Regions from separate parts of the Kocuria rhizosphaericola genome, predicted to be linked through region 4. Evidence: riboswitches for the same ligand, from Rfam matches in the RefSeq annotation. Region 4 holds a riboswitch; each other region holds the start of a gene.
The links. Region 4 has a riboswitch for thiamine pyrophosphate ahead of thiM (hydroxyethylthiazole kinase). Riboswitches for the same ligand answer to the same signal wherever they lie in the genome.
Positions count from the first base shown of each region.

Region 1: another riboswitch for thiamine pyrophosphate. It lies ahead of ACH9D2_RS02815 (FAD-dependent oxidoreductase); the one in region 4 lies ahead of thiM (hydroxyethylthiazole kinase).
Region 2: another riboswitch for thiamine pyrophosphate. It lies ahead of ACH9D2_RS03435 (3-oxoacyl-ACP reductase); the one in region 4 lies ahead of thiM (hydroxyethylthiazole kinase).
Region 3: another riboswitch for thiamine pyrophosphate. It lies ahead of ACH9D2_RS09810 (ECF transporter S component); the one in region 4 lies ahead of thiM (hydroxyethylthiazole kinase).

Region 1 covers NZ_JBISWK010000032.1:47,808-55,386, forward strand. The annotation lists gene ACH9D2_RS02790 (TetR family transcriptional regulator) at 1-308, opposite strand, end outside; gene ACH9D2_RS02795 (VOC family protein) at 464-1,375, opposite strand; gene ACH9D2_RS02800 (alpha/beta fold hydrolase) at 1,485-2,276, opposite strand; gene ACH9D2_RS02805 (hypothetical protein) at 2,392-3,408, opposite strand; gene thiE (thiamine phosphate synthase) at 3,496-4,215, opposite strand; TPP riboswitch at 4,231-4,334, shown strand; gene ACH9D2_RS02815 (FAD-dependent oxidoreductase) at 4,331-5,722, shown strand; gene thiS (sulfur carrier protein ThiS) at 5,719-5,958, shown strand; gene ACH9D2_RS02825 (thiazole synthase) at 5,960-6,826, shown strand; gene moeB (molybdopterin-synthase adenylyltransferase MoeB) at 6,823-7,579, shown strand, end outside.
Region 2 covers NZ_JBISWK010000034.1:30,269-37,847, forward strand. The annotation lists gene ACH9D2_RS03425 (Acg family FMN-binding oxidoreductase) at 1-1,820, shown strand, start outside; gene ACH9D2_RS03430 (LLM class flavin-dependent oxidoreductase) at 1,736-3,136, opposite strand; gene ACH9D2_RS03435 (3-oxoacyl-ACP reductase) at 3,136-3,900, opposite strand; TPP riboswitch at 3,946-4,049, opposite strand; gene ACH9D2_RS03440 (FadR/GntR family transcriptional regulator) at 4,104-4,865, opposite strand; gene ACH9D2_RS03445 (hypothetical protein) at 5,060-5,215, opposite strand; gene eat (ethanolamine permease) at 5,397-6,827, shown strand; gene ACH9D2_RS03455 (glutamine synthetase family protein) at 6,902-7,579, shown strand, end outside.
Region 3 covers NZ_JBISWK010000093.1:12,322-19,900, reverse strand. The annotation lists gene ACH9D2_RS09815 (ATP-binding cassette domain-containing protein) at 1-1,137, opposite strand, end outside; gene ACH9D2_RS09810 (ECF transporter S component) at 1,134-1,754, opposite strand; TPP riboswitch at 1,845-1,964, opposite strand; gene ACH9D2_RS09805 (DUF4235 domain-containing protein) at 2,090-2,365, opposite strand; gene mnhG (monovalent cation/H(+) antiporter subunit G) at 2,424-2,891, opposite strand; gene ACH9D2_RS09795 (monovalent cation/H+ antiporter complex subunit F) at 2,888-3,160, opposite strand; gene ACH9D2_RS09790 (Na+/H+ antiporter subunit E) at 3,157-3,870, opposite strand; gene ACH9D2_RS09785 (Na+/H+ antiporter subunit D) at 3,867-5,507, opposite strand; gene ACH9D2_RS09780 (Na(+)/H(+) antiporter subunit C) at 5,504-5,995, opposite strand; gene ACH9D2_RS09775 (Na+/H+ antiporter subunit A) at 5,992-7,579, opposite strand, start outside.
Region 4 covers NZ_JBISWK010000062.1:1,797-9,375, reverse strand. The annotation lists gene rpmA (50S ribosomal protein L27) at 1-235, opposite strand, end outside; gene rplU (50S ribosomal protein L21) at 295-606, opposite strand; gene ACH9D2_RS06490 (bifunctional hydroxymethylpyrimidine kinase/phosphomethylpyrimidine kinase) at 827-2,347, opposite strand; gene thiE (thiamine phosphate synthase) at 2,344-3,027, opposite strand; gene thiM (hydroxyethylthiazole kinase) at 3,024-3,848, opposite strand; TPP riboswitch at 3,891-3,984, opposite strand; gene ACH9D2_RS06475 (nuclear transport factor 2 family protein) at 4,151-4,885, opposite strand; gene ACH9D2_RS06470 (Rne/Rng family ribonuclease) at 5,065-7,579, opposite strand, start outside.

The sequences.
Region 1 (7,579 bases), on a different contig from region 4:
GCGTAGGCGCTGCGGGACACGGCCAGCAGCAGGCGCGAGACCTGGCCGAGCAGGTCGTGCTCGAGGGAGAAGTCCTCCAGCAGCTCCGGGTCCAGCGAGGGGGCCCGCATGCCCAGGACTGCGTCCTCCTTGGCAGGGAAGTAGTTGAAGAAGGTGCGCGGGGAGACCCCGGCCGCGGCGGCGACGGCCTCCACGGTGGTGCGATCGACCCCGTGCTCGACCGCGAGGGCGGCGGCCGCCTCGTGGATGGCGGACCAGGTCTCGGCCTTCTTGCGGGCGCGCAGGGTGGGAGGGGAGGTGGCGTTCACCCCGATATTCTTGCACTCCTGCATCTTTTGCACAACTGCAATATTGAAACGGGTGCCCGCAGGGTCGAAGGCGGTGCGAGAATCCCCGGACCCTGCGGGCGCTGTGCGCTTCCGGCAGAGCCCGGGCGTTCTCGTCGCGGAGCCGGGAGTGGGGGCTACGCCGCGACGCCCACCTGGATCAGGGTGTTCCAGGGGTCCTCGAAGCGCAGCACGGCGCCGTCGTGCCGGGTGGGGATCCGGTGGCCCGCGAGCCGCGATGCGAGGGCGGCGACGTCGTCGCTGCTCGGCAGGTCGATGTTGACCTGGCCCAGCCCCAGCGAGGCCGCGCGCGGGCCCGCCCCGGCGCTCTGCCAGGTGTTGAGCGCGATGTGGTGGTGGTAGCCGCCGGCGGCGATGAACAGGGCGGAGCCGATGTCGCTCATCACCTCGAAGCCCAGGACGTCCACGTAGAACTGCCGGCCCCGCGGGATGTCGCCCACCTGCAGGTGGACGTGGCCCAGGGTGGCGGGCGGCGTCGCGGGGCGCCGGTCGTCCCGCTGGGGCAGGTGCTCCTGCAGGAAGCCGTTCGGGTCCAGGGGGTTGGAGGCCAGCGTCAGGAGGCCGTTGGACTCCCGCCGCCACGTGTCCCGGGGACGGTCGGTGTAGAGCTCCACGCCGTTGCCCTCGGGGTCGTCGAAGTAGAAGGCCTGGCTGTAGAGGTGGTCGGCACTGCCGGTGAAGGAGCGGGGCGCCACGGTCGCCACGGAGGCGAGGGCCGCGGCGAGTGCGGGCTCGTCCTCGAAGACGACCGCGGTGTGGAACAGTCCGGCCTGGCCGCGGCGGGCCGGCGGGAGCTCCTTGACCTGGCGCAGCCGCACGACCGTCCGGCCGTCCCGGCCCAGGACCGCGGTGTCCCCGGCGTGGGACAACACGTCGAGGGTGACGGCGTCCGAGTAGTAGGCGACCATCGCGTCCAGGTCGGAGACCAGCAGCTCCACGGCGCCCATACGGGTGTCGGCGGCCAGCAGGTCCTGGGCGGGGCGCTTCGTCAGGGTCTCGGGGGCTGGGTTCTGGGGAAAGATCGGCATGTCGGGAATCTCCGTCGGCGGGGGCGGCGCATTGGTTGATGTGTCCCCAACAGTAGTCCCAGATGCTTTCCTGTGCAAGCAAATCCTCTCGGCCGGGAGGGCCCGCGGCTCAGCGCACTCCGCCCGTCCGGCTCAGCACGAGCTCGACGGTCTCCGCGGGCCGGTCCCACATCGGGAAGTGTCCGCAGGAGTCGAACCAGTGCAGCTCGGCATCGGGATACCGCTCGAGGGCGCGGCGTGCCTGACCGGGGGTGACCACCCGGTCCTGGCGACCCCAGCCGATGACGACGTCTCCCGGTGTCTGCGCCCGGGTGGCCCCGTCCTGATCGGGCCCGTGCACCAGGGCTCGCAGGAGGGCGTCGTAGGCGGGGGAGGTCGCCCACGAGCGCAGCTCGCGCAGGACCATGTCCTGGTCCAGGGCCCACGGCCGGGGACTGAGCTGGGCGAGCAGCGCGGTGCGGGCGGCCGGATTCCGGGTCAGCGCCGGGAGCACCGGTCGCAGGACCCGGACGAGCCGGATGGAGGCGCCGATCGAGAGCCCGAACATCAGGCGCTGCCGGGGACTCCAGAAGCCCCCGGGGGACAGGGCGACGGCGGTCCCCCCGACCCCGCGCCGGGCGAGCTCGAGCACGAGGCGGGCCCCGACCGAGCTGCCCAGCAGGTCGACCCCCGCCAGCCCGTGGGTGTCGATGAAGGCGGAGATCGCGTCGGCGAGGCGGGCGATCGTCACCTCGCCCTCCAGCGGAGCAGTGGCGCCGAAGCCGGGCAGGTCCACGGCGATCACTTCGCGATGGGCGGCCAGGCCGGCGAGGACCGGGTCCCAGGTCCGCCACGTCGAACCGAGACCGTGGATCAGCAGCAAGGGCCTGCCGGTGCCGAGCCGTTCGTGATGCATGTCCATGACCACGATCCTTCCCCACGGCGATCCTCCTGGCCAGCACCGCCGGCCGCGCGGGGCCGGCGGTGCTGGTCGGCCGGGGGCTGTCCCGGAGGGCAGGTGCCGGGCTGCGCGGCGGTCAGAGGATGAAGATCAGGGCGGCGATGACGGCCAGGATCACCAGGAAGACGATGCCCCACGCCTTGAGGTTGTCGGAGTCGTCCTCCTCGGGCTCGGCCGGGCGCGGCGGCCACCCGCCCGGGCCGGGACCGAACACCGGGCCGGAGGGTCCCTGCCCACCGGCTGCCGGTCCCGTGGGCGGCTGCTCCTCCGCACCGTACCCGGGAGCGCCCTGACCGGGGGCGCCCTGGCCCGGGTACTGCCCGGGCGGCGGGGGAGCCGGTGTCGCGGGGCTCACGCCCCACTGCGGGGCCTGGGGTGCGCCCGGCGGAGGGACGTCCGGCTGAGAGGTGTCCGTCGCCGGCGCGCCCGGGCCGCCGGTCGCGGGCGGGCCCGGCGCGTAGGGCGGGGCCGGCGGCGGAGGCGCCGGGGGCAGCGTCTCGCCCGAGAGTACGGGCCCGTCCTCGCGGTGGCCCTGCTCCGCCTCGGTCAGCAGGGTCACGAACTGCTCGAGCGGCTCGGACCCGTCGTGCTCCCGCGCCAGGAAACGCTCGGCGCGGCGGCGCACCACCCGGTAGACGCGCCCGTCGTCGGGGATCCCCAGGTCCCGGGCGGCCCGCGCCACGGCGAGCGGGGGCTGCTCCGGCAGGGGGTTGGTGCCCCACTCCAGGAGACCGGTCAGCAGCGGGCGCTCGAGCACGGGGGCCAGGGCCGCCCGGGCACCTGGCACCCGGGTCAGCTCCAGCAGCCCGCCCGGCGGGGCGGACGGGCATCCCGGCACGTCGCTGGGCAGCCGGGCGGCGCGCTCCAGCCAGAACGTGTCCCCGAAGAGGGTGGCGAGCAGCACGGCCGCGGCGAGCCGGTCGTCGCTCGGCGCGGCGTCCTCCGGGGCGCCCTGCTCCCAATGGGTGCCGAGCGCGCGGCGGGCGGGCTCACCGGCCAGCCGGACGCGCAGTTGCACGTCCTCCGGGCCACGAGCGGTCTCCGCGGGACGCTCCACCGCGTGCCGCACCTGGGGGTCGAGCTCGGGGTCCATGGGCCACCTCTCCGTCGTCGTCCGTGGGTCCATGCTCTCAGAACGTGCTGTGCGGCGGCGGGGAGCCGGAGGGGAACCGGACCGCGCTCAGGCGGGGAGCAGGCTGCGCAGCTGCCCCGCGGCGACGCGCGGGTCGGGGGCCTCGGTGACGGCGCGGACGACGACGACGCCGCGCGCCCCGGCCTCCAGGACCTGCGGGAGCCGCGGCTCGTCGATGCCGCCGATGGCGAACCACGGCACGGGCAGGATCTCCGGGTCCGCGGCGAGCCGGGCCTCCGTGAGCTCGGCGACCGCGCGGACGAACCCCGGTCCGGTGGCGGGGCGCCCGGGCTTGGTGGGCGTGGCCCAGACGGGGCCCGTGCAGAAGTAGTCGACGTCCGGGTCCTCGAGCGCCGTCCGGGCCTGGTCGAGGTCGTGGGTGGAGCGGCCGATCAGCACGTCGGGGCCCAGCAGCTGCCGGGCCTGCGCGGGGGAGAGGTCGTGCTGTCCCACGTGGAAGACGTCGGCGCCCACCAGCGCGGCGATGTCGGCGCGGTCGTTGACGGCGAACAGGGCGTCGTACTCGGCGGCGACCCGGCCCAGCAGCCGCAGCGCGGCGATCTCCTCGTCCGCGTCGATGCTCTTGTCCCGCAGCTGGACGATGTTCGCGCCACCGGCGTACGCGGCGTGCAGGAACTCCTCGAGGTCGCCCCGGTCCCGGCGGGCGTCCGTGCACACGTACAGCCGGGCGGCGAGGAGCTTCGCGGCCCGGGTCTCTCGCAGGGAGGACTCGGCGGGGGTGGAGGCGTCATGGGTAGACTGGGTCACACGCTGATGATAGGTCAGCGGTTCTGCGGGAGCCCCACCGGGGGCTGAGAGGGCGTCCAGCGCCGACCGCCACACCTGATGCGGGTCATGCCGCCGTAGGAAAGGACGTCTCCGAGTGATCTCCGCGCACCCCGCCCCGGCGACCGCGCCCCACCCGCTGGTCGAGCAGCCCGAGCACGTCCGGGCCGACGTCGCCGTGGTCGGCGCGGGGGTGATCGGCCTGGCCACCGCCTGGGAGCTGCGCCGGCGCGGCCGCTCCGTGGTCGTGGTGGACCCCGAGCCGGGCTCCGGCGCCAGCCGCGCCGCGGCAGGGATGCTCGCCCCGGTGAGCGAGGTGCAGTACCAGCAGGAGCCCCTGTACCCCCTCATGATCGCCTCGGCCGCCGAGTACCCGGCGTTCGTGGCCGCCCTCGAGCAGGCCGCCGGCGGGACGGTGGGCCACCGTGCCACCGAGACCCTGGTCTGCGGCGTGGACGCCGCCGACCGGCAGGCCCTGGCGGACCTCCGCGAGCTGCAGGGGCGCCACGGCATGACCGTGGAGCAGCTGCCCCTGCGCGCCGCCCGGGCCCTCGAGCCCGCTCTGAGCCCGCGGCTGTCCGCCGCGTTCCGGATCCCCGACGACCACCAGGTGGACCCGCGCCGCCTCGTGGCCGGACTGCTCGCCGCCCTCGTCGCACCGGAGCTCCCCGAGCCCCCGGAGTCCGCGGAGTCTCCGGAATCGCTGGAGCCCCCGGGACTCCCCGAGTTCTCGGCTGCGCGCGACGGCGGACCGGCCCACCTCGTCCACTGCCTCGCCACGGGACTGCGCCGCAACGCCGAGGGCGCCGTGACCGGCGTGCGCCTGGCCGACGGCGGGATGGTCTCGGCGACCTGGACCGTCCTCGCCCCCGGCACGGGCCTCGGCGACCTCGACGGGCTGCCGGAGGACTGGCACCCGCCCCTGCGGCCCGTGCACGGGGACGTCCTGCGCGCCCGGGTCCCCGCCGGGGCCCCCGACCTGCTCGAGCGCACCGTCCGCGGCCTGGTGCACGGAGTGCCCGTCTACCTGGTGCCCCGGACGGACGGCACCGTGGTGATCGGGGCGACCTCCCGCGAGGACGACCTGACCGGCCCCAGCGCCGGCGGCGTGTTCCGGCTGCTGCGCGACGCCCAGGCGCTCGTGCCCGGCGTCGCCGACCTCGAGCTCGTCGAGGTGCTGGCCCGCGCCCGGCCCGGCACCCCGGACGACATCCCGTACCTGGGCCGGGTCCGCAACCCTGACGGCTCGCTCGTGCCGGGACTCGTGGTCTCCACCGGCTACTTCCGCCACGGCGTCCTGCTCGCCCCGCTGGCCGCCCGGCTCGCCGCGCAGCTCGCGACCGGCGGGTCCGGAGCCGATCCGGCCGCCGACGCCGAGCACCTCGCCAGCACCGACCCGCACCGCTTCGACCGCCCTGTCGAGGCCCGTCGAGGGGACCCCGAACCGGCCACCGCCGGACCCGGCCCCCGGAGCAGGAGCACCCGATGACCGCCATCACCCTCAACGGCCGTCCGCACGTCGTGACGGAGGACGCGACCGTCGTCGACCTCGTCGCCGAGACCGTCGGCCGGGCCCTGGGCCCCGACGGCGCCCCGCTCGACGGCGGGCGCCTCGGCGTGGCCGTGGCCGTGGACGCCGCGGTCGTGCCCCGCAGCCGCTGGCGGCGGACCCCCGTGGCGGAGGGCCAGGCCGTCGAGATCATCACCGCCGTCCAAGGAGGCTGACGTGACCGGACCGCACCCCGAGCCGACCGCTGATCACGACCCGCTCGTGCTCGACGGCACGGAGCTGTCCTCCCGGCTGATCATGGGCACCGGCGGCCTCAGCTCGCTGCACATCCTCGAGCAGGCGCTGGCAGCCTCCGGCACCGAGCTGACCACCGTGGCGCTGCGCCGCTACGCCCCCGGCCAGGGCGACTCCCTCTTCGCGCTGCTCGAGCGCAACGACATCCGGATCCTGCCGAACACCGCCGGGTGCTACACGGCCCGGGACGCGCTCCTGACCGCCGAGCTCGGCCGCGAGGCCCTCGAGACCGACTGGGTCAAGGTCGAGGTCATCGCCGACGAGGACACGCTGCTGCCCGACGTCGTGGAGCTCCTCGACGCCACCGAGCAGCTCGTGGCCCGCGGCTTCAAGGTCTTCGCCTACACCTCCGACGACCCGGCCGTGGCCCGCCGCCTCGAGGACCTGGGCGCGGCGGCGGTGATGCCCCTGGGCGCCCCCATCGGCACGGGGCTGGGGATCCTCAACCCGCACAACATCGAGCTCATCGCCGCCCGGGCGTCGGTGCCCGTGGTGCTCGACGCCGGGATCGGCACCGCCTCCGAGGCGGCCCTGGCCATGGAGCTGGGCTGCGACGCCGTGCTGCTGGCCAGCGCCGTCACCCGCGCCCAGGACCCGGTGGCGATGGCCACCGCGATGCGCCACGCCGTGGTCGCCGGCCGGCTCGCGGCCCGTGCCGGGCGCATCCCCGCCCGCCGCCACGCCCAGGCGTCCTCGCCGATGGCCGGACGGATCGATCCGGACGCGCCGGCCTCCGGCCCGGCGGACGTCCCGCGCGGGGACTGGGCCCCCCTGGGGGAGCGGCCGTGAGCCCGTTGCCCCCGCTCGTGGAGCCCGGCCCCGAGCTGCGCCGGGAGGAGCTCGAACGCTACGCACGGCACCTGACCCTGCCCGGGATCGGGCCTCTCGGCCAGCGGCGGCTGGGCCACGCCCGCGTGCTCGTCGTCGGCGCCGGGGGTCTGGGCTCCCCGGCCCTGCAGTACCTCGCGGCGGCAGGGGTGGGGACCATCGGGATCGTCGACGACGACGTCGTGGCGCTCTCCAACCTGCAGCGCCAGGTGGTGCACACGACCGCCGACGTCGGCCGGCCCAAGGCCGAGTCCGCCGCCGACGCCGTCACCGCGCTCAACCCGCTGGTCGAGGTCCGCACCCATCCCGTCCGCTTGGGCGCGGACAACGCGGTGGACATCCTCCGCCAGTACGACCTGGTCCTGGACGGCGCCGACAACTTCACGACCCGCTACGTGGTCAGCGACGCCGCCGCCCTGACCGGCACGCCGTGCGTGTGGGGCTCCATCCTGCGCTTCGAGGGACAGGTCAGCGTCTTCTGGGCCGGGCACGGGCCCACCTACCGGGACCTCTATCCCGAGGCCCCGCCGGACGGGGAGGTGCCCAGCTGCGCGGAGGGCGGGGTCTTCGGGATGCTCCCCGCGACCATCGGCTCGGTCATGGTCACGGAGGCGGTCAAGCTCATCACCGGCACCGGGGAGCCCCTGCTCGGACGGGTGCTGCTGCACGACGCGCTCGCGATGACCTGGCGCGAGATGCGCCTGACCGCGGACC
Region 2 (7,579 bases), on a different contig from region 4:
CGTGGACCCGTGCCACGACGGGCTCCAACGAGACCTCGGGGGGTCCCATGGACGTCGGACGCAGCCTGCCGCGCAACCTGTTCGCCGCCGTGCGGATGGCCGGGCACGTCCTCACCGGTCCGCTGCTGCGGCGGCGCCGGATGTCCTGGGGAGCCGTGCCCGAGGAGGTGTCCTCGGCCTGGCCCGGCGACGAGCTGCTCCCCGACCCGTCCTGGACCGCCACCCACGCCGTGACCGTCGAGGCTCCGCCGGAGCGGATCTGGCCGTGGCTGGCCCAGCTCGGCCAGGGCAGGGGGGGCCTCTACAGCTTCGAGCGCCTCGAGAACCTCATCGGCTGCCGGATGCGCAACACCGACCGGATCCTGCCCGAGCACCAGGACCTCTCGGCCGTCCCCGAGATCCGTCTCGCCCCGCAGGCGGCCCTGGCCGTGGCGCGCGTCGAGCCGGGCCGGGACCTCGTGCTGGCCGCGTCTGCTGGCCCTCCGGCGGCCGACCGGCGCGTCACGGGCGGCCTGTGGTCCTTCCACCTGCGGCCGGCCCCGGAGGGAGGCACCCGGCTGGTCGAGCGGCTGAGCTTCTCGGCCGGGCCCAGCCGGCAGGAGCGGCTGTTCACCTCCCCGGCCCTGATCGAGCCGGTCAGTTTCGTGATGAGCCAGGAGATGCTCCGCAACCTGAAGCGGCTGGCCGAACGCCGGGCCGGACCCGTGCCCGATCGGCGCCAGCCCGACCGGGCCGGAAGCAGCTGCGCCGGCGCCAGGCGAAGGGGGCGCTCCGCCCGCGAGTACGACGAGACCGCTGCGGCGCTGCGGCGGCCGGACCCGGACGCCGCGCAGGACCGTGAGCTGATCCGGCTGGCGACGCTGGCCGCCTCGAGCCACAACACCCAGCCGTGGACGTTCACGGTGGCACCGGACTCGATCACCCTCCGCCCCGACCGCTCGCGTCGCTGTCCCGTGGTCGACCCCGACGACGCCCACCTGTACAAGAGCCTGGGCTGTGCGGCCGAGAACCTCGTCCACGCCGCCGCCGCGCAGGGCCGCGCGGCCGAGGTCGCCCTGGCCACGGACGAGCGAGTCGTCGTGGCCCTCGACGCACCGGGGACCGCCACGGCAACTCCGCTGTCGGCGGCCATCGAGACCCGGCAGTGCACCCGCGGCGCCTACGCCGGCCGCCCCGTCGACCGGGAGGACCTGGTGGTGCTCGAGCGGGCCGGGGGCCTGGGGCGGGTGCGATGCCTCCTGCTCACCGAGCCCAGGGACCTCGCAGCCGTCGCCGAGCACGTGGCCTCCGGCGACCTCGCGCAGCTGAACGACGCGGCATTCCGCCGGGAACTCGTGTCCTGGATCCGCTTCAACCCCGCCGCCGCCCTGCGCAGCAGGGACGGGCTCGCCGGCCGCGCGACCGGCCGGCCTCCCGTGCCGAGCCGGATGGGCACGCTGCTGGCGCGGTTCCTCCTCCGGGCCGGTGCCCAGGCGCGGGCCGACGCCGAGCAGCTGAAGGGCTCCGCGGGTGTCGCGGTCTTCGTCACGGCGGACGACGACCGGGCCGCATGGGTCGAGGCGGGACGGGCCTGCCAGCGGTTCGCCCTGCAGGCCGAAGCGCTCGACATCCGCACGGCCTTCGTCAACCAGCCGATCGAGGTCCCGGAGCTGCGACCCCGGTTCGAGACGTGGCTGGGCCTCGCCGGGGAGCACGGCCAGCTCGCCGTGCGCTTCGGCCACGGCCCCAGACTGCCCTACAGCCTGCGCAGACCGATCGAGGACGTGCTCGCGGACCCGCCGGGCTCTCGCGCCACCCGGGGCACCGCGGTACGCCCCTGACCGTCACCGGGTCGCGGAAGACCCAGGTGTCCGCGCAGCGTGGACGCGGTGTACCGGGTGCGGAAGAGCCCCCGGCGCTGGAGCACGGGGACCACGTGGTCCACGAAGTCGTCGAGGGAGTCCGGCAGCCTGGGCGGCATGAGGTTGAACCCGTCGGCCGCCCCCGAGCGGAACCACAGCTCCATCCGGTCCGCGACGGCCTCCGGGGTGCCGACCACGGTGCAGTGCCCGCCTCCGGCGGCCAGCCGGCCCAGCAGCTGCCGCACCGTGGGGCGTTCGACCGCCACGATCCGCAGGATCGTGGCGTACCGGCCTTGGGGCCCGGTGAAGGCCTCGAGCGGGGCCAGCTCCGGGACCGGGGCGTCCAGCTCCCAGCCGCTGCAGTCCTGCTGGACGAAGGCGGACAGCTGGGCCAGGGACTGCTCCACGGGCAGCAGGGCGTCGACCTCGGCCTGCTTGGCCCGGGCCTCCTCCTCCGTGGAGCCCACGTAGGCGACCAGGCCGGGCATGACGGCCACGGACCCCGGGTCCCGCCCGGCCGCGGCGACGCGCCGCTTCAGGTCCGTGGTGTGCTCCCGGGCGCTCTCCAGGTCGTAGGCCACGGCGTAGATGCCCTCCGCGTGGCGGGCGGCCAGGTCCCGACCCGGCCCGGAGGCGCCCGCCTGGAAGAGGACCGGGCGCCCCTGGGGCGGGCGCGGCACGGTCAGCGGCCCGTCCACGCGGAAGTGCTCGCCCGCGTGGTCGATCCGGCGCACCCGGTCCGGGTCGGCGTGCAGACCGCGCCGGTCGCCGACCACGGCGTCGTCGGCCCAGGAGTCCCACAGCCGCAGGGTCACGTCGACGAACTCCGCCGCCCGCGCGTAGCGCTGCGCGTGCGGCGGCATCCCGGGCAGGCCGTGGTTGCGCGCCTCGGCGTCGAACATGGAGGTGACCACGTTCCAGCCGGCCCGGCCGCGGCTGATGTGGTCCAGCGAGGCCAGCAGGCGGGCGGCGTGGAAGGGCGTCCAGAAGGTCGTCGACACGGTGCTGATGAGCCCGATCCGCTCCGTGGCGCGGGCCATGGCGGACAGGGCCGTCAGCGGTTCGAGGAACCACCGGGGCCCGACCCCCACGTCGCCGGCGCTGTGCCCGTCGGCGAGGAACACGGCGTCGAAGAGGCCGCGCTCGGCGGTGCGGGCGAGATCCTCCCAGTGGGCGATGTCCCCGAGCCGCTCCACGGAGGAGTCCGGGTGCCGCCAGGCGGCCTGGTGGTGGCCCGCGCCGAAGAGGAAGGCGTTGAGGTGCAGCTGTCGCGGCGCGGTCGCGGCGGCCCCCATCAGTCGAGGACCAGTCCGCCGTCGACCACCAGATTCTGTCCGGTGACCGAGCGGGCCCACGGCGAGGCGAAGAACAGGAGGGCGTCGGCGAACTCGGCCGGGGTGGTGACGCGACCCAGCGGGGTGCCCGCCGCGATCTGGTCGAAGACCTCCTCGGGCGTGGCGGCGCTCGCGTCGGTGGTGCGCAGCAGTCCGCCCGAGGCCATGTTGACCGTGACGCCGTGCGGCCCGAGGTCCTTGGCCAGGGTGCGGGTCAGCGACAGGAGCGCGGCCTTGGCGGCCGTGTAGTCGTGGTAGGGCACCACGGGGTTCTGGAAGAGGTTCGTGCCGATGTTCACGATCCGGCCGAAGCCCCGTTCCCGCATGCCCGGGAGCGCCTGCTGGGTGGTGTTGAGCGCCCCGCGGACGCTGCCGGAGAACTGGGCGTCGAACTCCTCCCAGCGGATGCCCTCCGCCGAGGAGCGGGCGTCACCGTTGAAGGAGAAGTCGGCCAGCGCGTTGTTCACCACCGTGGTGACGGGGGAGCCGAAGTGCTCCCGGGCCGCGCGCAGCAGGTCCGCCACCTGCCCGGGGTCGGTCACGTCGGCGCGCAGGGCCACGGCCCGGTCGGGACCGTACCGGTCCACGAGCTCCTCCGCGGCCGCCCCGCTGGTCCGGTGGTTGACCACGACCCGCGCGCCCTGGGCCGCGAAGGCCTCGACGACGCTGCGGCCGAGACCGCGTGCCCCGCCGGTGACGAGGACGACCTGTTCTGCGATCTGCATGGGACTCCCTGGGGTCAGGGCGAGGAGACGCGGGGCCGGCCACGGCGGGCCCCGACAGGACATCCCTTCGCCAGTACGAACTGGATCAGGTTCGACGGGTGTCATCTCAGCCGGCTCGTCGTGCGGCGCCGGCACCCCGTGTCACTGCGGACGAGTATAGGCACGCCGTCCCGGGATCCGCCCGGTCCTCCGCGGGCGGCAGCTCAGACCGGACGGCGGCGGTCACCGGGGGCGTCGTCGTCGGGAGGCTGCGCCCCGTGCCCGAGGAAACCGCGCAGCAGCGCGGCCGTGCCCTCGAGGTGCGCGAGGGAGGCGGCCCGGGCGGCGGGGGCGTCCCCGGCCAGGACGGCGTCCGTGAGCTCGCGGTGCTGGCGGTCGGAGTGCTCGAGGTTGACCGGCAGCAGAGGGATCCGGTCCAGCAGGTCGCTGGCCCGCGAGCGCACCTCCGCGACGGCGCGGACCAGGCTGGGGCAGCCGCCCAGCTCGGCGACCGCGATGTGGAAGCGCGCGTCGGCGGGACGGTAGTCCTCCGGGGAGCTCTCCTCGACCTGCCGGAGGCACGCGAGCAGGTGCTCCCGGGCCGCCGCGCTGAGGGACGCCGCCGCGGCCAGCTCCGCCGCGGCGGGCTCGACGACGGCGCGGAACACCAGCACGTCCTCGACGTCCGCGGGATCCACGGGAGGGAGGGTCTCGTCCGGCAGGGCGGTGCGGCCGGTCACGAAGGTCCCGCCGTACCGGCCGCGCACCACCTCCAGGACCCCTGCGGCCTGGAGCTCGTGCAGGGCCTCCCGCAGCGTGGCGCGGGAGATCCCGAGCATCGCCGCGGTCTCCCGCTCGGGCGGGAGCCGCTCGCCCTTGCGGAACAGGCCGAGCCGGATCGAGTCGAGGATCCGCTCCACGGCCTCCTCGAAGGCGTTGCCCTGGCGCACCGGGCGGATGCGGGGGTGCTGGACGGGATCGCTCACGGCGGCGCTCCTCCCTGCGGTACGACGTGCGCCCATCGTGTCACGGGCCCCCGGGGCCGACGCCGCGTCGTGTCCCCGGGACCGACTCCGCGGGAACGGCGCCCGCTGTGCCGGGCGGCGTCACGAGCAGGAGCGGGGGGCCGCCCGGCCCGGGCAGCCCCCCGCTCCATCCAGCGGGAACGGCCGCCGAGCTCCTAGTGGGTGAGATCGATGGCGACCACGCCCACCGCGATGATCAGCGCGACGGAGACGAGGAAGCCCGCCGCGATGGCGATGAACGCCCAGGAGCGGGCGGAGCCGGAGTTCTGGGAGCCGGGGCGGTCGGGAGCAGATGCGCTGGTCTTGTTCATGCCCACCATTCTGCGACATCCGCAGGGCCGTCTCCACCGGGCCGGGGCCCCACGCGCCGCTCGACGCTCGTCCGGCCCTGCGACGCAGGGTCTTGACGGGGCGGAGAGCAGCCCACAGACTGTGACCACTCGCGCCATATGTCTGTTTTCAGACCTTTGTGGAACCCGGAGGGATCGTCCCATGCCCGACTCCCCATCACAGCCCGACCGCACCGACGAGTACTTCCAGCACCGCCAGCTCCGCTCCGGGGCTGCCGGCTGGGTGCTGCTCGCGGGCCTGGGCATCGCCTACGTCATCTCCGGGGACTTCTCCGGCTGGAACATCGGGCTCTCCGAGGGCGGGTGGGGCGGGCTGCTCATCGCCTTCGTGCTCATGGGCCTCATGTACACCTGCATGGTCTTCGGCCTCGCCGAGCTCTCCTCCACCCTGCCCACGGCGGGGGCCGGCTACGGCTTCGCCCGGCGTGCCCTCGGCCCCCTCGGTGGTTTCGCCACCGGGATGGCCGTGCTCATCGAGTACGCCGTGGCCCCCGCGGCGATCGCCACGTTCATCGGCGGCTACATCGAGGCGCTGGGCCTGTTCGGGATCACCAACTCCTGGCCCGTGTACCTCGTGACCTACCTCGTGTTCATGGGCATCCACATGTACGGGGTCGGCGAGGCCCTCAAGCTGATGTTCGGGATCACGGTGATCGCGGTGTTCGCGCTGGGGGTGACCGTCGTCGCGCTCGTGCCGCACTTCGACGCCGCCAACCTCTTCGACATCGTCCCGAACGACGCCGTGGGGGCGAGCGCGTTCCTGCCCATGGGGTACGCGGGGGCGATGGCGGCCCTGGTGTACGGGATCTGGTTCTTCCTGGCGATCGAGGGCGTGCCGCTGGCCGCCGAGGAGACCGCCGACCCGCGCCGCGACATGCCGCGCGGGATCATCGTGGCCATGGCCTTCCTGCTGGTCTCCGGCGCGCTGATGCTCGTCCTCGTCCCCGGAGCCGCGGGCTCGGAGGCCATGAGCACCTCGGACAACCCGTTGCCGGAGGCCATCCGCACGGTCGCCGGGGCGGACAGCGTCATGGCCGGCATCGTGAACTACGCGGGTCTGGCCGGTCTGGTCGCGAGCTTCTTCTCCATCATGTTCGCCTACTCCCGGCAGCTGTTCGCCCTCTCCCGGGCCGGGTACCTGCCCCGCTGGCTCTCGCTGACCGGCAAGCGCAGGACCCCGTGGGTCGCCCTCATCGTGCCGGGCACCGTCGGCTTCGTGCTGGCTGCCGCGACCGGCGACGGCGGACTGCTCATCAACATCGCGGTCTTCGGCGCCACCGTCTCCTACGTGCTGCTGAACCTCTCCCACATCGTGCTCCGGCTTCGGGAGCCCGACCTCCCGCGCGGCTACCGCACCCCGGGCGGCGTGGTCACCACCGGCATCGCCCTGGTGCTGGCGCTCGTGGCCGTGGTCGCGACGTTCCTGGTCGACGTGCTCGCCGCGTCCATCACCGCCCTCGTGTTCGTCGTCTTCCTCGCCTACTACTGGTTCTACAGCCGCCACCGCCTCGTGGGCCACGCCCCCGAGGAGGAGTTCGCGCAGATCCGCACCGCCGAGGCGGACCTGCACTGACCCCCAGCCCCGCCCGCCACCCACCCCAGAGACCTCAGCGCACCCACCGACCTCAGCGACGAAGGACCGGACCCATGACCGAGACTCCCCAGCACCCCCGCAACGACCGGATGCTCACCGTCGATCAGCTGCGGCAGCACGTCGCCGACGGGCTCGTGGACACCGTGGTCCTGGCCTTCACCGACATGCAGGGCCGTCTGCAGGGCAAGCTCAACCACGCGCAGTTCTTCCTGGACTCGGTGCTCGACGAGGGCGCCGAGGGGTGCAACTACCTGCTGGCCGTGGACACGGAGATGAACACCGTGGGCGGCTACTCGATCAGCAGCTGGTCCTCCGGCTACGGGGACATGGAGTTCGCCATGGACCTCGACACGATCCGGCTGATGCCGCACAACCCCGGCCAGGTCCTGATCCAGTGCGACCTCACCGGCCACGGCGGTCAGCCCATCCCGATGTCGCCGCGGTCCATGCTGCGCCGCCAGCTCGACCGGGCCCGGGACATGGGCTTCCAGATGGTCACCGGCACCGAGCTGGAGTTCTGCGTCTACAACACGAGCTACGAGGAGGCCTGGGACGGCGGCTACCGGAACCTGGTCCCGGCCAACCAGTACAACGTGGACTACTCCGTGCTGGGCTCCCAGCGGGTCGAGCCGCTGCTGCGGGAGATCCGCAACGCGATGTACGCGGCCGGGCTGACCGTGGAGTCCGCGAAGGGCGAGTGCAACCTCGGACAGCACGAGATCGCGTTCCGC
Region 3 (7,579 bases), on a different contig from region 4:
ACCCGCGCCGCGGTCGAGGTCCGGGTGGGCGGTCACGGTGCCGCGCACGGGGGCCAGCAGGCCCGCCAGCGTCAGCGCGAGCGTGGACTTGCCGGCGCCGTTGGGCCCGGTCAGCGCGAGCGCCCGGCCGCGGCGCAGGCTGAGGCCGATGTCGGCCGCCGCGACGGGCAGGTTCCGGCCCGTCGCGGCGTCGTCCACGGGGCGGCCCCTGCGCCGCGCCCGCCGCCGGGCGCGCAGCCGGCGCGCCGAGGGCTGGACCCGTGAGACACCCAGACCGGTCGCGCTCAGCAGCGGTTCGCCGCCCTCCCCGGGGCGGCCGTCCGCGCACGGACTCGCGGGCGCGCGCGTGGCCGGGACCCGGCCGGGGACCCACACCCCCGCCCCGCTCAGCTCGTCGGCCGCGGCGCCCAGCACCTGCCCCGGGGTCCCGTCGTGGGTGATCCCCCCGTCGTGGCCGAGCACGACGACGCGGTCCACGACCTCGGCCCACACGGCCACACGGTGCTCCACGACCACGAGCGTGGCCCCGCTGCGGTCGAGGCAGGAGACCACCGCGTCGCGGACCTGCCGCACGCCGGCGGGGTCCAGGTTCGCGGTCGGCTCGTCGAGCAGCAGCAGCCCGGGGCTCATGGCCACAGCGCCGGCGAGCGCGAGGCGCTGTTTCTGCCCGCCGGACAGGGCCGCGGTGGAGTGGTCGAGCGGGAGGTCGAGGCCCACGTCGTCGAGCGCCGCGCGCACCCGCGGCCAGATCTGCTCGCGGGCAACGGCGAGGTTCTCCAGGCCGAAGGCGGTGTCGTCGCCGATCCGGGACAGCACCACCTGGGACTCGGGGTCCTGCTGCACGAGGCCGGCGCGGCCTCGCGCCAGGTCCGGCGGTGTGCCGTCGAGCAGCAGCTCTCCGCTGCGGGAGAGGCCGTCGTCGTCGTGCAGGACTCCCGCGAGGGCGTGCAGGAAGGTCGACTTGCCCGCCCCGCTGGGCCCCAGCAGGAGCACCCGCTCTCCCGGTTCCAGCACGAGGTCGACGCCCCGCAGGGCGGGGGCGTCCCGGCCGGGGTGGTGCCAGCCGAAGCCACGGGCCTCGACCCGCGCCCCCGCGGTGGCGGGCGCGCCGGGGTGCCGCACCGCCGGGGCGGTCATCGCCGCGCGACCCGGCCCGAGGCCAGGCCCTGCAGCACGCCCGTGGCCGCGAGCGCCTTCACCACGGCCCACATCAGCAGACCGGCGAGCACCGCGCCGGAGAGGGCGGCGAGGACCACGTAGACCACCTGGTGGCCGAGCGCCCACTCGTAGTTGTAGAGGAGGTTCTCGCTGACGCCCAGGAAGATCCCGCTGACGGCGCCGGCGGCGGCGGCCACGGCGGCGTTGTACCGGCGGTAGCGGAGGGCGGCGAAGACGAGTTCGGCCCCGATGCCCTGCACGAGGCCGGAGATGACCACGGTCCAGCCGAAGTGGGTGCCCAGGAAGCCCTCGATGACTGCGGCGAGCAGTTCGCAGAACAGCGCGGCCCCGGGCTTGCGGATGATCAGCCCGCCGAGCACGCCGGCCACGAGCCAGCCTCCGGCGATCAGGCCCACGGCGGGCGGGTAGGCGACCGCGGCCGTGCCGACCACGGGGTAGAGCAGGTTCGACCACGCCCAGAAGACGACCGCGCACACGGCGGCGAGGACGGCGGCCACGACGATGTCGACCACGCGCCAGGACGAGGCGCCGGACGTGCCGGGACGGCGGGCGGGGCGGTGGGTGGTGGTGTTCACGGTGGGTTCCTCCTGGGCTCAGCGAGCCGTCGGTGCCAGGAGGGGACGGGGTCCTACCGGGCCGCGCCGGTGGCGCGCTCCCGGGGAACACCCCTGAGATGCTCGACTCCCTTCGCCGGTGCTAACCGGAGCAGGTTCGAGGGTCTGCGGCGATCCGCACTCTCAGCGCCGCGCCGGTGCTCCCGGCGGGGCGCTCCCCTGTCGTTCAGTGGCACCCAGTCTACCCCTCCGTCCGCCCGGCCGTGCACACCCCGCACGACGAAGGGGCCCGTCCGGTCGGACACCGCTGCGGTGTCCGCCCGGACGGGCCCCTTCGCGAGGATGCTCGCCGGGGCTCAGACCTCGGCCTGGCTCGAGGCCTTGGGCTTCTCCTTCTTCTCCTCCATCTTCGCCACCTGCCGGTGGACGGCGACCTTGATGATGGTGCCCACGAGGCCGGTCACGACGGACCAGATGATGATGGCCGTCCAGGTCTCGCTGGGGTCCGGGTTCTTGGCCGGCGGCGGGTTGCCCGTGACGCGCGTCCACACCGAGCCGAGCACCTTGTGCGAGAGGACCACGCCACCGAGTGAGGCACCGGTGCCGAGGAGTTCGATGACTTTGTCGTTCATGGGCTGATGCTCCTTGTCGTCCGGGGGACGCGGGTGCGCCTTGTCGGTCCCGACCAGCCTAACGCGTCCCCGCCGTTCCGTCAGTCTGCTGTCCGTCCGCTCGCCGGCCGTCCGGGCTCGGCGCCGGGGGCACCGCGGCGGCGCCCTCCACGGTGGCCCCGGCGGTGCTCTTGCCGGTACGGTTGAGCACCGCCTGCAGGTCGTCCTGGGTCAGCGTGGTGCGGTTCAGGTGCTTGGTCCGGTAGGTCGAGCGTCCCACCATGTGCGCCGAGACGGGCACGGTGAGCAGCTGGAAGGTCCAGCCGAGGACGATGAGCGGGATCATGGCGGGGTCGCGGTTCTCCAGGGCCACCGCCGTGAGCATGAGGAGCAGCCCGAACACCTGCGGCTTGGTGCCGGCGTGCATGCGCGTCAGCAGGTCCGGGAAGCGGACGAGGCCGATCGCGGCGGCGAGGGACATCAGCGCGCCGACCACGAGGCACACGGCCGCGGCGGCGTCCAGGGCGGTGTCCAGCACGGCGCTCACCGCCCGTGCTCGGCGGTCTGGGTGGCGAACCGAGCCACCGTCACGGAGCCGATGAACCCGACCAGCGAGACGATCACCATGAGGATCAGGTTGTTGAGGTGGCCGTGGTAGGCCATCTCCACGGCGAGAGCGGCCGCGACGATGGCCAGCAGCACGTCGGTGGCCACCACGCGGTCCAGCAGGGAGGGGCCCTTGGCGAGGCGGTAGAGGGTGCCCGCGGCGGCCGTGCTGAGCAGCACGGCCGCGACGGCCACGGCGATCTCCATCACGAGCGGTCCTCCTCGGTGGTGGCGGCCGGTGGATCGGCCGGTGGATCGGCCGGTGGATCGGCGGGTGGATCGGCAGGGACGTCGTCCCGGCGGCCGCCCACGATCTGCTGGCTCGCGGTGACCGGGGAGCCGATCGCGGCGCTGTCCCCACAGGCGGCGGCTCCGTCCCCGCGCCGTTCGGCCTGCAGCGCGGCGAGCTCCTCCCGCGTGCCCATGATCCTGATCCAGGCGGCCTCCACCCGCAGCGCGGAGCGGCGGAACTCCTCGGCTTCCTCGGCGTTGCGGACGTTGAGCGCGTGGAAGTACAGCGTGCCGGCGGCACGGTCCACCTCCACGACGAGCGAGCCGGGGATCAGGGTCATGGTGTGCCCGGTGGCCGTCAGGAGCAGGTCCGAGCGCGTGCGCAGCCGGACGCCGACCACGGCGTTGCGCGCGCGCGGCCCCACGAGGATCGCGATCAGCATCACCTCGACGCTCGCCTTGGCGACCTGCCACACGAAGGTCGCGGCGAAGAGCACGAACTGGACCACGTCGAACCGGCCCGACAGCTGCACGGACGGCAGATAGAGGACCCAGGTCACGAGCAGGGCCAGGACCAGCCCGACCAGCAGGTTGCCGAGTCCGAAGTCGCCCCACAGGGCGCCCCACACGACTACGAGCCACACCAGCAGCGGCAGCTCGACGAGCAGGGAGTTCTTGGGCCGGGTCACGGTGCCTCCTCCACGACGGGCCGCGGCGCGGCCGCGGGGTCCAGCACGGACTCGACGTAGCGCTCGGGGCGGACGAGGTTCTCCGCGGCGTTGTCCGCGAGCTGGAACAGCGGCCCGGCGAACACCGTCAGGGCCACGCCCACCGCGACGAGGGCCGAGGCCCCGCCGAGCATCGAGGGGGACATCAGGCGCACGTCGCCCTTGCCCGCGAACCGGCCCGCCTGGTCGTCGACGGCGCCCGAGGTGAGCAGGAACCGGGAGCCGGCGGGCACCGGGGCCAGCAGGATCGGGTCCGGGTACTCCGCGTCCTCCGGGGCGCGGAGGAACACGCGGTTCCACACCCGCATCAGGGTCAGCAGGGTCAGCAGGGAAACCGCCACGGACCCCGCGACCAGGACGTAGGCCAGTGCGTCGCCCTGGGCGACGCCGGCCTGCAGCAGGCCGGTCTTGCCCAGGAAGCCGGAGAACGGCGGGATCCCGCCGAGGTTGAGCGCGGGCACGAGGTAGAGCAGCGCGAGCAGCGGGGAGATCCTGGCCATCCCGGCCAGCCGGTCCACGTTGGTGGATCCGCCGCGGCGCTCGATCAGGCCGGCCACGAGGAACAGGCTCGTCTGGATCACGATGTGGTGGGCCACGTAGTAGACCGTGGCGGAGAGGGCTTCCTGGGTGCCCACGGCCACGCCGAAGATCATGTACCCGATGTGGCTGATCAGCGTGAAGGAGAGCATGCGCTTGATGTCGATCTGCGCGAGCGCGCCCAGGATGCCGACCACCATGGTGAGCAGCGCGACCCACATCAGGAGGTCGTCGAGCCGTTCCCCGGGGAAGAGCACGGTCTCGGTGCGGATGATCGAGTACACGCCCACCTTGGTCAGCAGGCCGGCGAACACCGCGGTGACGGGGGCGGAGGCCGTGGGATAGGAGTCCGGGAGCCAGAAGGACAGCGGGAAGACCGCGGCCTTGATCCCGAACGCGATGAGCAGCATCAGGTGCAGCTGCATCTGGGTGCCCACCGGGAGCCCCTGGAGCTTGACCGAGAGGTCGGCCATGTTGATGGTGCCCGTGGCCGCGTAGATCATCGCGATGGTGATCAGGAACAGCACGGAGGAGATCACCGAGACCACCACGTAGGTCACGCCGGTGCGGATCCGCTGGACGGTCCCGCCCATCGTCATGAGCACGTAGGACGCGGTCAGCAGGATCTCGAAGCCCACGTAGAGGTTGAACAGGTCCCCGGCGAGGAAGGCGTTCGACACCCCCGCCACGAGGATGAGGAAGGAGGGGTGGAAGATCGAGATCGGCCCCTCGTCGTCGCCGTCGGCCACGCCCTGCCCGCTCGCGTAGACGAGCACGGCGAGCGAGACGACCGTGGAGACCACGAGCATCAGCGACGAGAGCTGGTCCACGACCATGACGATGCCCCAGGGCGCCTCCCACCCGCCGAGGTGGACGGCCTGCGGGCCGACGTCCCACGTGCTCACGAGCACGAGGGCCTCGACCGCGAGGGTGAGCACGAGCGAGCCGATGGCCACGGTCCGCTGGAGGGCGTTGCGCCGCAGCAGCAGGAGGCTCAGGGCGGCGCCGAGGAACGGGATGATCACGGCCAGCGGGGCCAGCTGGGCGGGGTTGAAGGTCACCGGCTCCCCCCTCCCCCGAAGCCGCGCACGCCCGGGGTCTCGACGGACTCGTCCGGGTCCCGGTGCGGGGGCGCGTCGTCGAACTCGGAGGTGTCGGCGGGGACGTCGGCGTCGCTCTCCACGTCGTAGGAGGACTGCCGCGCCACGCGCCGGTCCTCGACGTCGTCCAGGATCTCGTCCCGGCGCCCGAGGACCCAGGAGCGGTAGATCATGCCCAGGAGGAACGCGGTGACGGCGAGGGAGATCACGATGGCGGTGAGGATGAGCGCCTGGGGCAGCGGGTCGCTGTAGTTCTCCGCGGCGATCGACTCCTCGTACAGAGGGGCGGACCCGGCGTCCCCGCCGGCGTGCAGGATCAGCAGGTTCGTGCCGTTGGTCAGCAGCATCAGCCCGAGGAGCACGCGGGTGAGCGAGCGCTCGAGGAGCAGGTACACGCCCACGGCGTAGAGCACGCCCATCACGACCAGCAGGGTCAGGTTCACGGTCATCGGTGCTCTCCACTTCCGCCCGCGTCGGTCCTCGTGATCGGGATCGGCGACGTCGCGGACGTCGCCGTGGTCGAGCCCGCGGGGACACCGCCGGCGACCTTCCGCTGCCGGGTGACGCGGATGCGCGTGCCGCGCCCCGGGGTGCGGCGCCGCCGCCGGACGGCGTCCTCCTCGATCCGCTGGTCGATCCGCCCGCCGAGCGAGCGCAGGATGTCGAGGATGAGCCCCACCACGATGAGGTAGACCGCGACGTCGAAGATCAGGGCGGTCACGAACTTCTCGGCCCCGAAGACCGGCAGCTCGGCCTCGAACGTGTAGCTCTGCATCACCGACCCGCCCAGGAACACCGGGGTGACGGCGTAGAGCGCGGCGAGCGCCAGGCCGGTCCCGAGCATCGTGCCCGCGTTGATGGGGGTGGCCAGCTCGAGCTCGTAGCGTCCGCCCGCGAGATAGCGCACCGTCAGGGCGAGCCCCGCCATGAGCCCGCCGGCGAATCCTCCGCCGGGGTCGTTGTGCCCGGCGATCAGCAGGTAGAGGGAGACCATGATGAACGTGTGGAAGAGCAGCCGGGTGACCACCTCGAAGACGATCGAGCGCCGCTCGGGGGCCATCGTCCGGCCGGCGAGCAGGTAGGGGTCCTCCAGGTCGTCCTCGCGGCGGGCGAGGCGGACGTCCAGGGCCTCCCCGCCGGGCGAGACGGCCGCGGCGTTGCGCCGCCGGATCACCCGCAGCTGATCGGTCGTGGGATCGTCCCCGGAACGCACGATGCGGTCCCCGCGTCCCGTGACGAAGATCAGGGAGGCCACACCGGTGGCGGCCAGCACGAGCACCGAGATCTCCCCGAAGGTGTCCCACGCCCGGATGTCCACGAGGATGACGTTGACCACGTTCTGGCCGTCGCCGAGCTCGTAGGCCATCCGCGGCAGCTCCAGGGAGACGGGGTCGGCCGTGCGCGAGGAGATGCTGAACGCCGCGAGCGCCATCATGAACAGCCCGAAGGTCACCGCGATGGTGCCGCGCAGGAGGCGGCGCCCGGCAGGGTTGCGGTGCCACAGCGGTGCGGGCAGCGAGCGCAGCGCGAGCACGAAGGCCACCAGCAGCACGGTCTCGACCAGCGTCTGCGTCAGGGCGAGGTCGGGCGCGCCCTGCAGGGCGAAGATGAGGGCCAGGCCGTAGCCGGTGACCGACACGAGCAGCACCGCGAGGAAGCGCTTGGTGGCCAGGGGCACCAGCAGGGCCGCCACGACCATGGCCGCGCCGGCGATCAGTTGCGCGGGGCCGTCGGAGACCCGCAGCGCCCCCAGGGGCGGGGTCTCCTCCACGAACAGCGCCACGAGCGGCACGACGATCGCCGTGATCAGGATGACCGAGAGGTAGAACATCAGCGAGCCGCGCTGGGTGCGGCCGGTGATCCACACCGCGACCAGATCCAGGACGTTGACGACCCGCCGGTAGACCAGCTCCCCCGCCGGCAGGGACGGCAGGGCCCGCTGCAGGGCGGCGACACGGCGCCGGGCGAGGTGGAACAGGAGCCCGGCCGCGATGATCACCGCGGAGAGGCCGAGGGCGGGGGTCGGTCCGTGC
Region 4 (7,579 bases):
TGACGACCTTGCGGCCACGGCGGGTGCCGAACTCGACCTGACCGGCGGCCAGGGCGAACAGGGTGTCGTCGCCACCGCGGCCGACGTTCAGTCCGGGGTGGAAGTGGGTGCCGCGCTGCCGGACGAGGATCTCGCCGGCGTTGACGGTCTGGCCGCCGAAGCGCTTCACGCCGAGGTACTGCGCGTTCGAGTCGCGACCGTTGCGAGTGGAGCTCGCGCCCTTCTTGTGTGCCATGAGGTGTGCCTACCTTCGGGTCTTTACTGGCTGGTGGAGTCTGGAGGGTACCGGGCCGGTCAGGCGTCGATGCCGGTCACCTTCACGGTGGTCAGCTCGGCACGGAAGCCCTGGCGCTTCTTGTAGCCGGTCTTGTTCTTGAACTTCTGGATGGAGATCTTCGGACCGCGGAGGTTCTCGACGATCTCGGCCGTGACCTTGACGCTCGCCAGGGTCTGGGCATCCGAGGTGATCTCGTCCCCGTCGACCAGCAGCAGGGCAGGGAGCTCGATGGTGCTGCCTGCTCCGCCGGCGACGCGGTCGAGGGTAACGAGGTCTCCGACGGAAACCTTTTCCTGGCGGCCGCCAGCGCGGACAATCGCGTACACCACTTGGGAACTCACTTCTCTCGACGTCATGTGTAAACAGTGTGGGTCGAGCGCATACCTGTCAGGACCAACGACGTTGAGACGAGCTGCCGGTGACCGGCCCGTGGGACTAGGCCGAGGTCAGCGCAGGTTCGCCGCAATTCAGGAACTGCACCCGCATGTGCCGCCAGGTGGGGTGTCGAGTTTTTACACGCGCGCACCGGCAGGGCACCGAAGAGCAAGACTACTCGATCCGGTCATCACCCGCCAACCGGCACTCCGTTCCCGGCGCGGCGAAGAAGTCCCGCTCGAGCGCGCACGCCTCCAGGAACACCTCCCGCATCCGTTCCCTGACGTCCGCCGGGGCCCCGCGGGCGGCGTCGTCGAGCAGCCGCCGGGCCGTGCGGGTGGCCGCCTGGAACCCCTCGTCCGCGTACGTGGCCAGCCAGTCCGCGTAGGGGTGCTCGTCGGGCCCGCCGGCCGCCGCGAGCTCGCCCAGGTGGCGCCCCACGTCCGCGTACACCCAGTAGCACGGGAGCACAGCAGCGAGGCCCACGGGGTAGGGCTCCGCGGCGGTGGCCGCGAGCAGGAAGGTCGTGTAGCGCCGCGTCACCTCGCCGAGCCCGCCCCGGGCGCCGTCGTCCCCGGCGTGCCGCAGCCGGGCCCGGTGCAGCTGCGCCTCGGTCTCGGTGCAGGACACGGCGCCGGCCGCGAAGAACAGCCGCTGCTCCTCGTCGGGCGCCTTGGCGGCCAGGAGGGCGAGCGCCCGGCTGTAGCCGTCGAGGTACTGCAGGTCCTGGTCCAGGTAGGCGAGGAAGCGGCCCTGCTCGAGCCGGCCGTCGCCGAGGCGGCGGACGAACTCGAGCTCCTCGATCTCGCGCCGCACGGCCGCGGAGGCCTCCCACAGCTCGTCGCTGAACCGCTCCGGCGCCGTCCCCCAGGTCTCGAGGGCGTCCTGGACGTGGTGGAAGTGGTGGACGGGGCCGCTCCCGTGGCCGACGGAGAGCTCCCCGGAGGCCTCGAGGGCCCCGCGCAGCCAGTCCCGGGCGATCCGCAGGCTCCGGGGCCAGTCCCCGTGCCGGGCCTGGAGCGTGGCCAGGGCCGAGGAGAGGGAGCACCCGGTGCCGTGCGAGTTCTCGGTGCGCACGCGGGCGCCGTCGAACGCCACGAGGGGCTCCGGGTCGTCCGGGCCCACGAGGGCGTCGGGGGTCCGGTCCCCGGTGAGGTGCCCGCCCTTGACGAGCACCAGGGTCCCGTGGGCGCGGGCCAGGCGGTGGCCCTGCGCGAGGGCCGCCTCCCACGACGACGCCGTGTCCTCCCCGGCGAGCACGGCGAGTTCCTGCAGGTTCGGGGTGATCAGGTCGGCGAGACCCAGCATGGAGCGCAGTGCCTCCTCGGCGTCGGGCTCGAGCAGGCGCCCTCCGGAGGTCGCGACCATGACGGGGTCCAGGACCACGACCGGCGGCCGGTGGGTCCCGAGCCACCGCGTGACGGCTTCGATGACCGGCACGGAGCCGAGCATCCCGATCTTCACGGCGTCGATCTCGACGTCCTCCGCGACCGCGTCGAGCTGGGCGGTGAGGAACTCGACGGGCGGGACGTGGATGGAGCGCACGCCCACGGTGTTCTGGACGACGACGGCGGTGACGGCGCTCATCCCGTAGCCGCCCATCGCGGCGATCGACTTGAGGTCGGCGTGCTGGCCGGCCCCGCCCGTGGGGTCGGTGCCGGCGACGGCCAGGACGCGGGGCACGCGCGGGGTCACGGGGCCACCTCCTCGGCGGGCACGGCGGCGAAGGCCCGCGCGTAGCGGGCGGCCGCGGCCGTGGGGTCGGGGTGGGCGCAGATCCCGGAGACCACGGCCAGCCCGGCGGCGCCGGCGGCGCGCAGGGCGGGGGCGTCCTCGACCCGCACTCCGCCGATGGCCAGGCACGGCAGGGTGGCGCGGGCCGCGGCGCGGGCGAAGCCCTCGAGGCCCAGCGGCGCGGGGTGGTCGGGCTTCGTGCGGGTCGCCCGCACCGCTCCGACGCCCAGGTAGTCGACCGTGCCGGCGGGCAGCGCGGAGGCGGCGTCGAGCTCCTCCGCCGTGGCGGCGCCCAGGCCGAGCACGGCGTCGGGACCGCAGATCCGCCGGGCGAGCGCCACGGGCAGGTCCGACTGGCCCACGTGCACCCCGGCCACGGGGGCGCCGGCCGCGCGGGCGGCGAGGTAGACGTCCGCGCGGTCGTCCACGAGCACGGGCACCTGCCGGCCCACGCGCTCGGCGACGGCCGTCAGCAGGGCGACGAGTTCCCGGACCGGCGCGTCCTTCTCACGGACCTGGACCATGGTGGCGCCCCCGCGCACGGCGGCCGCCACGACGTCCGGGACCGTCCGGGGCGCGCTCAGGACGCTGTCCGTCACCAGGTGCAGGGACAGGGCGGCGGGGTCGATACGCGGGCTCACCGGGCGTCCTCCTCGCGCACGAGCCCCGCCCGGGCGGCGATCCGCTCCGGCGTCACGGCGTGCAGCCGGTCCAGCAGCGCCACGGCGAAGGACCCGGGCCCGGCGGAGTCGGCGGCCGCGTCCTCGGCCGCGAGCGTGTACACCGTGGTGGCGGCCACGGCCGCCGCGGCCGGGTCCGCGCGCACGGCGGTGAACGCTGCCATGAGGGCGCCCAGGGCGCAGCCGCCGCCGGTGATGCGGGTCAGCAGGTCCGTGCCGTGCGGGACCCGGACGACGGTGCCGTCCGGAGAGCGCACGAGGTCCACGGGCCCGGACACGGCCACCGCCGAGCCGGCCCGCACGGCGAGCGCGGCGGCGGCGTCCCGGGCGGCGTCGACGCCGTGGGTGGCGTCCGTGCCGCGCCCTCCCGTGCCGCCGGCGAGGGCCATGACCTCGGAGGCGTTGCCGCGCACGATCGCCGGCCGGAGCTCGAGCAGGTCACGGGCCAGCGCGGTCCGCACGGGCAGGACGCCCACCGCCACCGGGTCCAGGACCCACGCCCGGCCCGCGCGGCGCCGGGCCCCGACCGCCTCGTAGGCGGCACCGCGCTGCTCGGCGGTGGGCGTGCCGGTGTTGACGAGCAGACCGTCGGCGAACTCGGCGAAGACCCCGCCCTCACCCTGGATGTCGGTCATCGCCGGGGACGCACCCACGGCGAGCAGCGCATTGGCGGTGAAGTTGGTGACCACGGCGTTGGTGATGCACTGCACGAGCGGAGCCGCGGAGCGCAGGTCCTCCAGGGCCGCGGCGGCGTCCTCGGCGAGCGCGGGGTCCGGTGGCACCGGCCGGGCGGCTCCTGGTGTGCGGGCGGAAGTGGGTACGGCATCGCGCATCTGCGACATCCCTTCGCTAGTACTGGCTAGATCAGGTTCGACGGGTGTGTTCTCAGCCGCTCGAGCGGCACCCCGTGTCAGTTCGTCCCACCAGTCTAGTGGTCGAGGGAGCCCGGACGAGGAGGGCCCGGCGGCGGGGCCGGGGCTCCGCCGCTGGCCTGACCGGCGGGGCGGCCGCCCGGACGAAGGGGCACGCTCGTGATCCCCTCCCCCGGCCCAGCACCGTCAGGCTGCGAGAGAGATCCTCACAGTCAGAAGAAGCCGTTCCCGTGCGGCATCCGCTCCGGGACGGGCTGGCAGACCTCCCAGTGCTCGAGGATCCGACCGTCCGCCACCCGCCACAGGTCGTAGCAGCCGGCCGGGACGGGGTCGCCGTGCTCCGCACCGCCGTTGCCGCGACCGAGCAGGGCCTCGGTGACGGTCAGCACGAAGTCGCCCTCACCGAGCACCCGGCGCAGGGTGCCCCGGGTGATCCGCTCGTCCGGGTCGGCACCGTGCTCCACGTAGCGCGGGTCGCGGGCCAGCTCCTCGAGGGCGTCCCGGTCGGCACCGATGAGCCGTTCGTGCACCCACTCGGTGAGCAGGGCCTTGTTCGCGGCCGTGCGCTCGTGCCCGGTGGTCTCCCGGGGGCCGTCGGTCCGGCGCCTCCCCGCGGATCCGCCGGGCAGAGGTGCCAGGGCATCCCAGTGCTCGGCGATCTTCCCGTCCTCCACGCGGAAGACGTCCACCGCCACCGTGGGCTCGGGGCCGAAGCCGTGGTACACGCAGTGGACCGCGACCATGTCGCCGTCCTCGAGCACCCGCAGGGGCTCGAAGCGGAAGTCGTCGGGCAGCTGCTGGAACATGGCTCGGAGCCCCTCCGTGCCGTCGGGCGCGAGCGCGGAGTGCTGCCGGTAGTCCGGGGCCCAGTGCCGGTCGACGGACGAGGCGTCCCGGTCGCCGAAGAGTTCGCGGCCCGCGGTGAGTACGATCTGTTTGCTGCTCATGGCCATCCCCTGGGCACTGCGGGCCGGGGTTCCGACGGATCGGCCCGGTCGGTCGGCCCGCATGTCGTGCGTCCACGCTACCCGGGCCGTGCACGGCCCGACAGGGATGCGGACCGTGTGACGACGGAGGACCCCGACCGTGCTGGTCGGGGTCCTCCGTCGTGCTGCGGCGGGGCGGCTCAGCCCTGCTCGGCGGGCCGGCCGCTGGTGAGGTCCTCGGCCTTGACGCCGACGCCGACGACGGTCGGCGTCCGCCCGGAGGACTCCTCCGGGGAGCGCTGGGCGACGGCCTTGGCCTCGTGCCGGGCGCCCTCCGCGGTGGCCGCCCGGCCGGCGGTCACCTCGGCCTCTCCCGCTCGGGCCGCCGGAGCCGAGGCCCGCCGGGAGCGACGGCGCGGGCGCGCCGGCTCGGCGTTCGCCTGCTCCGGAGCCTGTACCGGGGCGGGAGCCTGCTGCGCCGTGCTCTCCCGCGCGGCGTTCTCCTGCTCGCCGGTCCCCGCACGATCGTCCTCCGCCGCGGTGTCCTGCTCCGCGGTGTCCTCCGCGGCGGTTTCCTCAACAGCGGTGCCGTCCTGGGGAGCGGAGGCGTCTTCCGGCGCCTTGTGCTCGAAGGCCTCCGCGAGGGAGTCCAGGCTCAGCGGCCGGGCCTCGGCGGGCTCCTCCACGGGGGCGTGGCCCTGCGGCAGCTCGATGACCTCGCCCTTGATCGTCAGGCGCGAGCCCTGCTCGGCCGGCGACCCGTCGGCGGGGACCTGGTCCGGTGCGGCCGGGACGGGACTCTCCTCCGTCTCCTGCTGCTGCTCTGCCACGTCCGTGCCCTGACCGCGGTTGCGGCTGCGCTTGCCGCGCCGCTTCTTCCGGGAGCGTCCCGAGCCCTCGGCCCGGGACTCCGCCGGCGGGGCGGTCTCCTCGGCGCGGGCCTGCTCCTCCGCGGCGGCCTCCTCGTGATGGGTGGCGGCGGCGATGGTCGCGAACGCCGTCCGCGCGGCCTCGGCCTTGGCCTTCTCCGCGGGATCCGGCTCGCCGGAGCGCTGCTCCGTCCGGGCAGGCTGCTGCTCGTTCCGGCCCCCGCGGCCGCGCTTGCGCTCCGTCCGGTTGGGACGCTGGTCGCGGGACTCCCCCGTGGCGCCGCCGGAGCGGCCCTCGAGCGGGTGGTCGTGGACCACCACGCCGCGACCGGCGCAGTGCTCGCACGGCTCGGAGAACACCTCGAGCAGGCCGGTGCCCATGCGCTTGCGCGTCATCTGCACGAGGCCCAGCGAGGTCACCTCCGCCACCTGGTGCTTGGTGCGGTCCCGGCCCAGGCACTCCACCAGCCGGCGCAGCACGAGATCCCGGTTGGCCTCGAGCACCATGTCGATGAAGTCGATCACGATGATCCCGCCGATGTCCCGCAGCCGCAGCTGCCGCACGATCTCCTCGGCGGCCTCCAGGTTGTTCTTGGTGACGGTCTCCTCGAGATTGCCGCCGGAGCCGGTGAACTTGCCGGTGTTCACGTCGACCACCGTCATCGCCTCGGTCCGGTCGATCACGAGCGAGCCGCCCGAGGGCAGGAAGACCTTGCGTTCGAGCGCCTTCTGGATCTGTTCCTCCACGCGGTAGTTCACGAACAGGTCCTCGTCCTCGTCCCACTTCTTGAGCCGGTCGAGCAGGTCCGGTGCGACGTAGGTCACGTACGCCTCGATGTTGTCCCACGCCTCCTCGCCCTGGACGACCATGGTGGTGAAGTCCTCGTTGAAGACGTCGCGGACCGTCTTGATCGTCAGGTCCGGCTCCGCGTAGAGCATCTCGGGCGGAAGCGTCTTCGTCGATCCGGCCCGCTCCTGGATCTGCTCCCACTGGGCGCGCAGCCGGTTGATGTCGTGGGTGAGCTCCTGCTCGGAGGCCCCCTCGGCGGCGGTGCGCACGATGACTCCCGCCCCGTCCGGCAGACGGTCCTTGAGGATCTTCTTCAGCCGGGCGCGCTCGACGTCGGGCAGCTTCCGGGAGATCCCGGTCATCGACCCGCCCGGGACGTAGACCAGGTACCGGCCGGGCAAGGAGATCTGGCTCGTGAGCCGGGCGCCCTTGTGCCCCACCGGATCCTTGGTGACCTGGACCAGGACCGAGTCCCCGGACTTGAGCGCGACCTCGATCCGGCGGGGCCCGCCCTCGAGCCGGGACGCGTCCCAGTTGACCTCACCGGCGTAGAGCACGGCGTTGCGGCCACGGCCGATGTCGATGAACGCGGCCTCCATGGACGGCAGCACGTTCTGCACCTTGCCCACGTAGACGTTGCCGATCAGGGAGTCCTGCTGGGTGTGCGAGACGAAGTGCTCGGCCAGGACGCCGTCCTCCAGGACGCCGATCTGGATCCGGTTGTCCTTCTGCCGGACCAGCATCTGCCGCTCGACGGACTCGCGGCGGGCCAGGAACTCCGCCTCGGTGATCACCTGGCGGCGGCGGCCGGTCTGGCGGGACTCGCGCCGGCGCTGCTTCTTGGCCTCGAGCCGCGTGGAGCCCTTCACGGCCACGACCTCGTCGACCGTGGCGGCCTCCGCGGCGCGGGGAGCCCGGACCCGGGTCACGGTGTTGGGCGGGTCGTCGTCGCTGCCGCCCACGAGCTCCATGTCGACCTCGCCGCGGCGGCGGCGTCGACGGCGCCGGCTGGTCGTGCCACCGCCCGCGTCCGGTCCGGCCTCTTCGCCCTCGTCG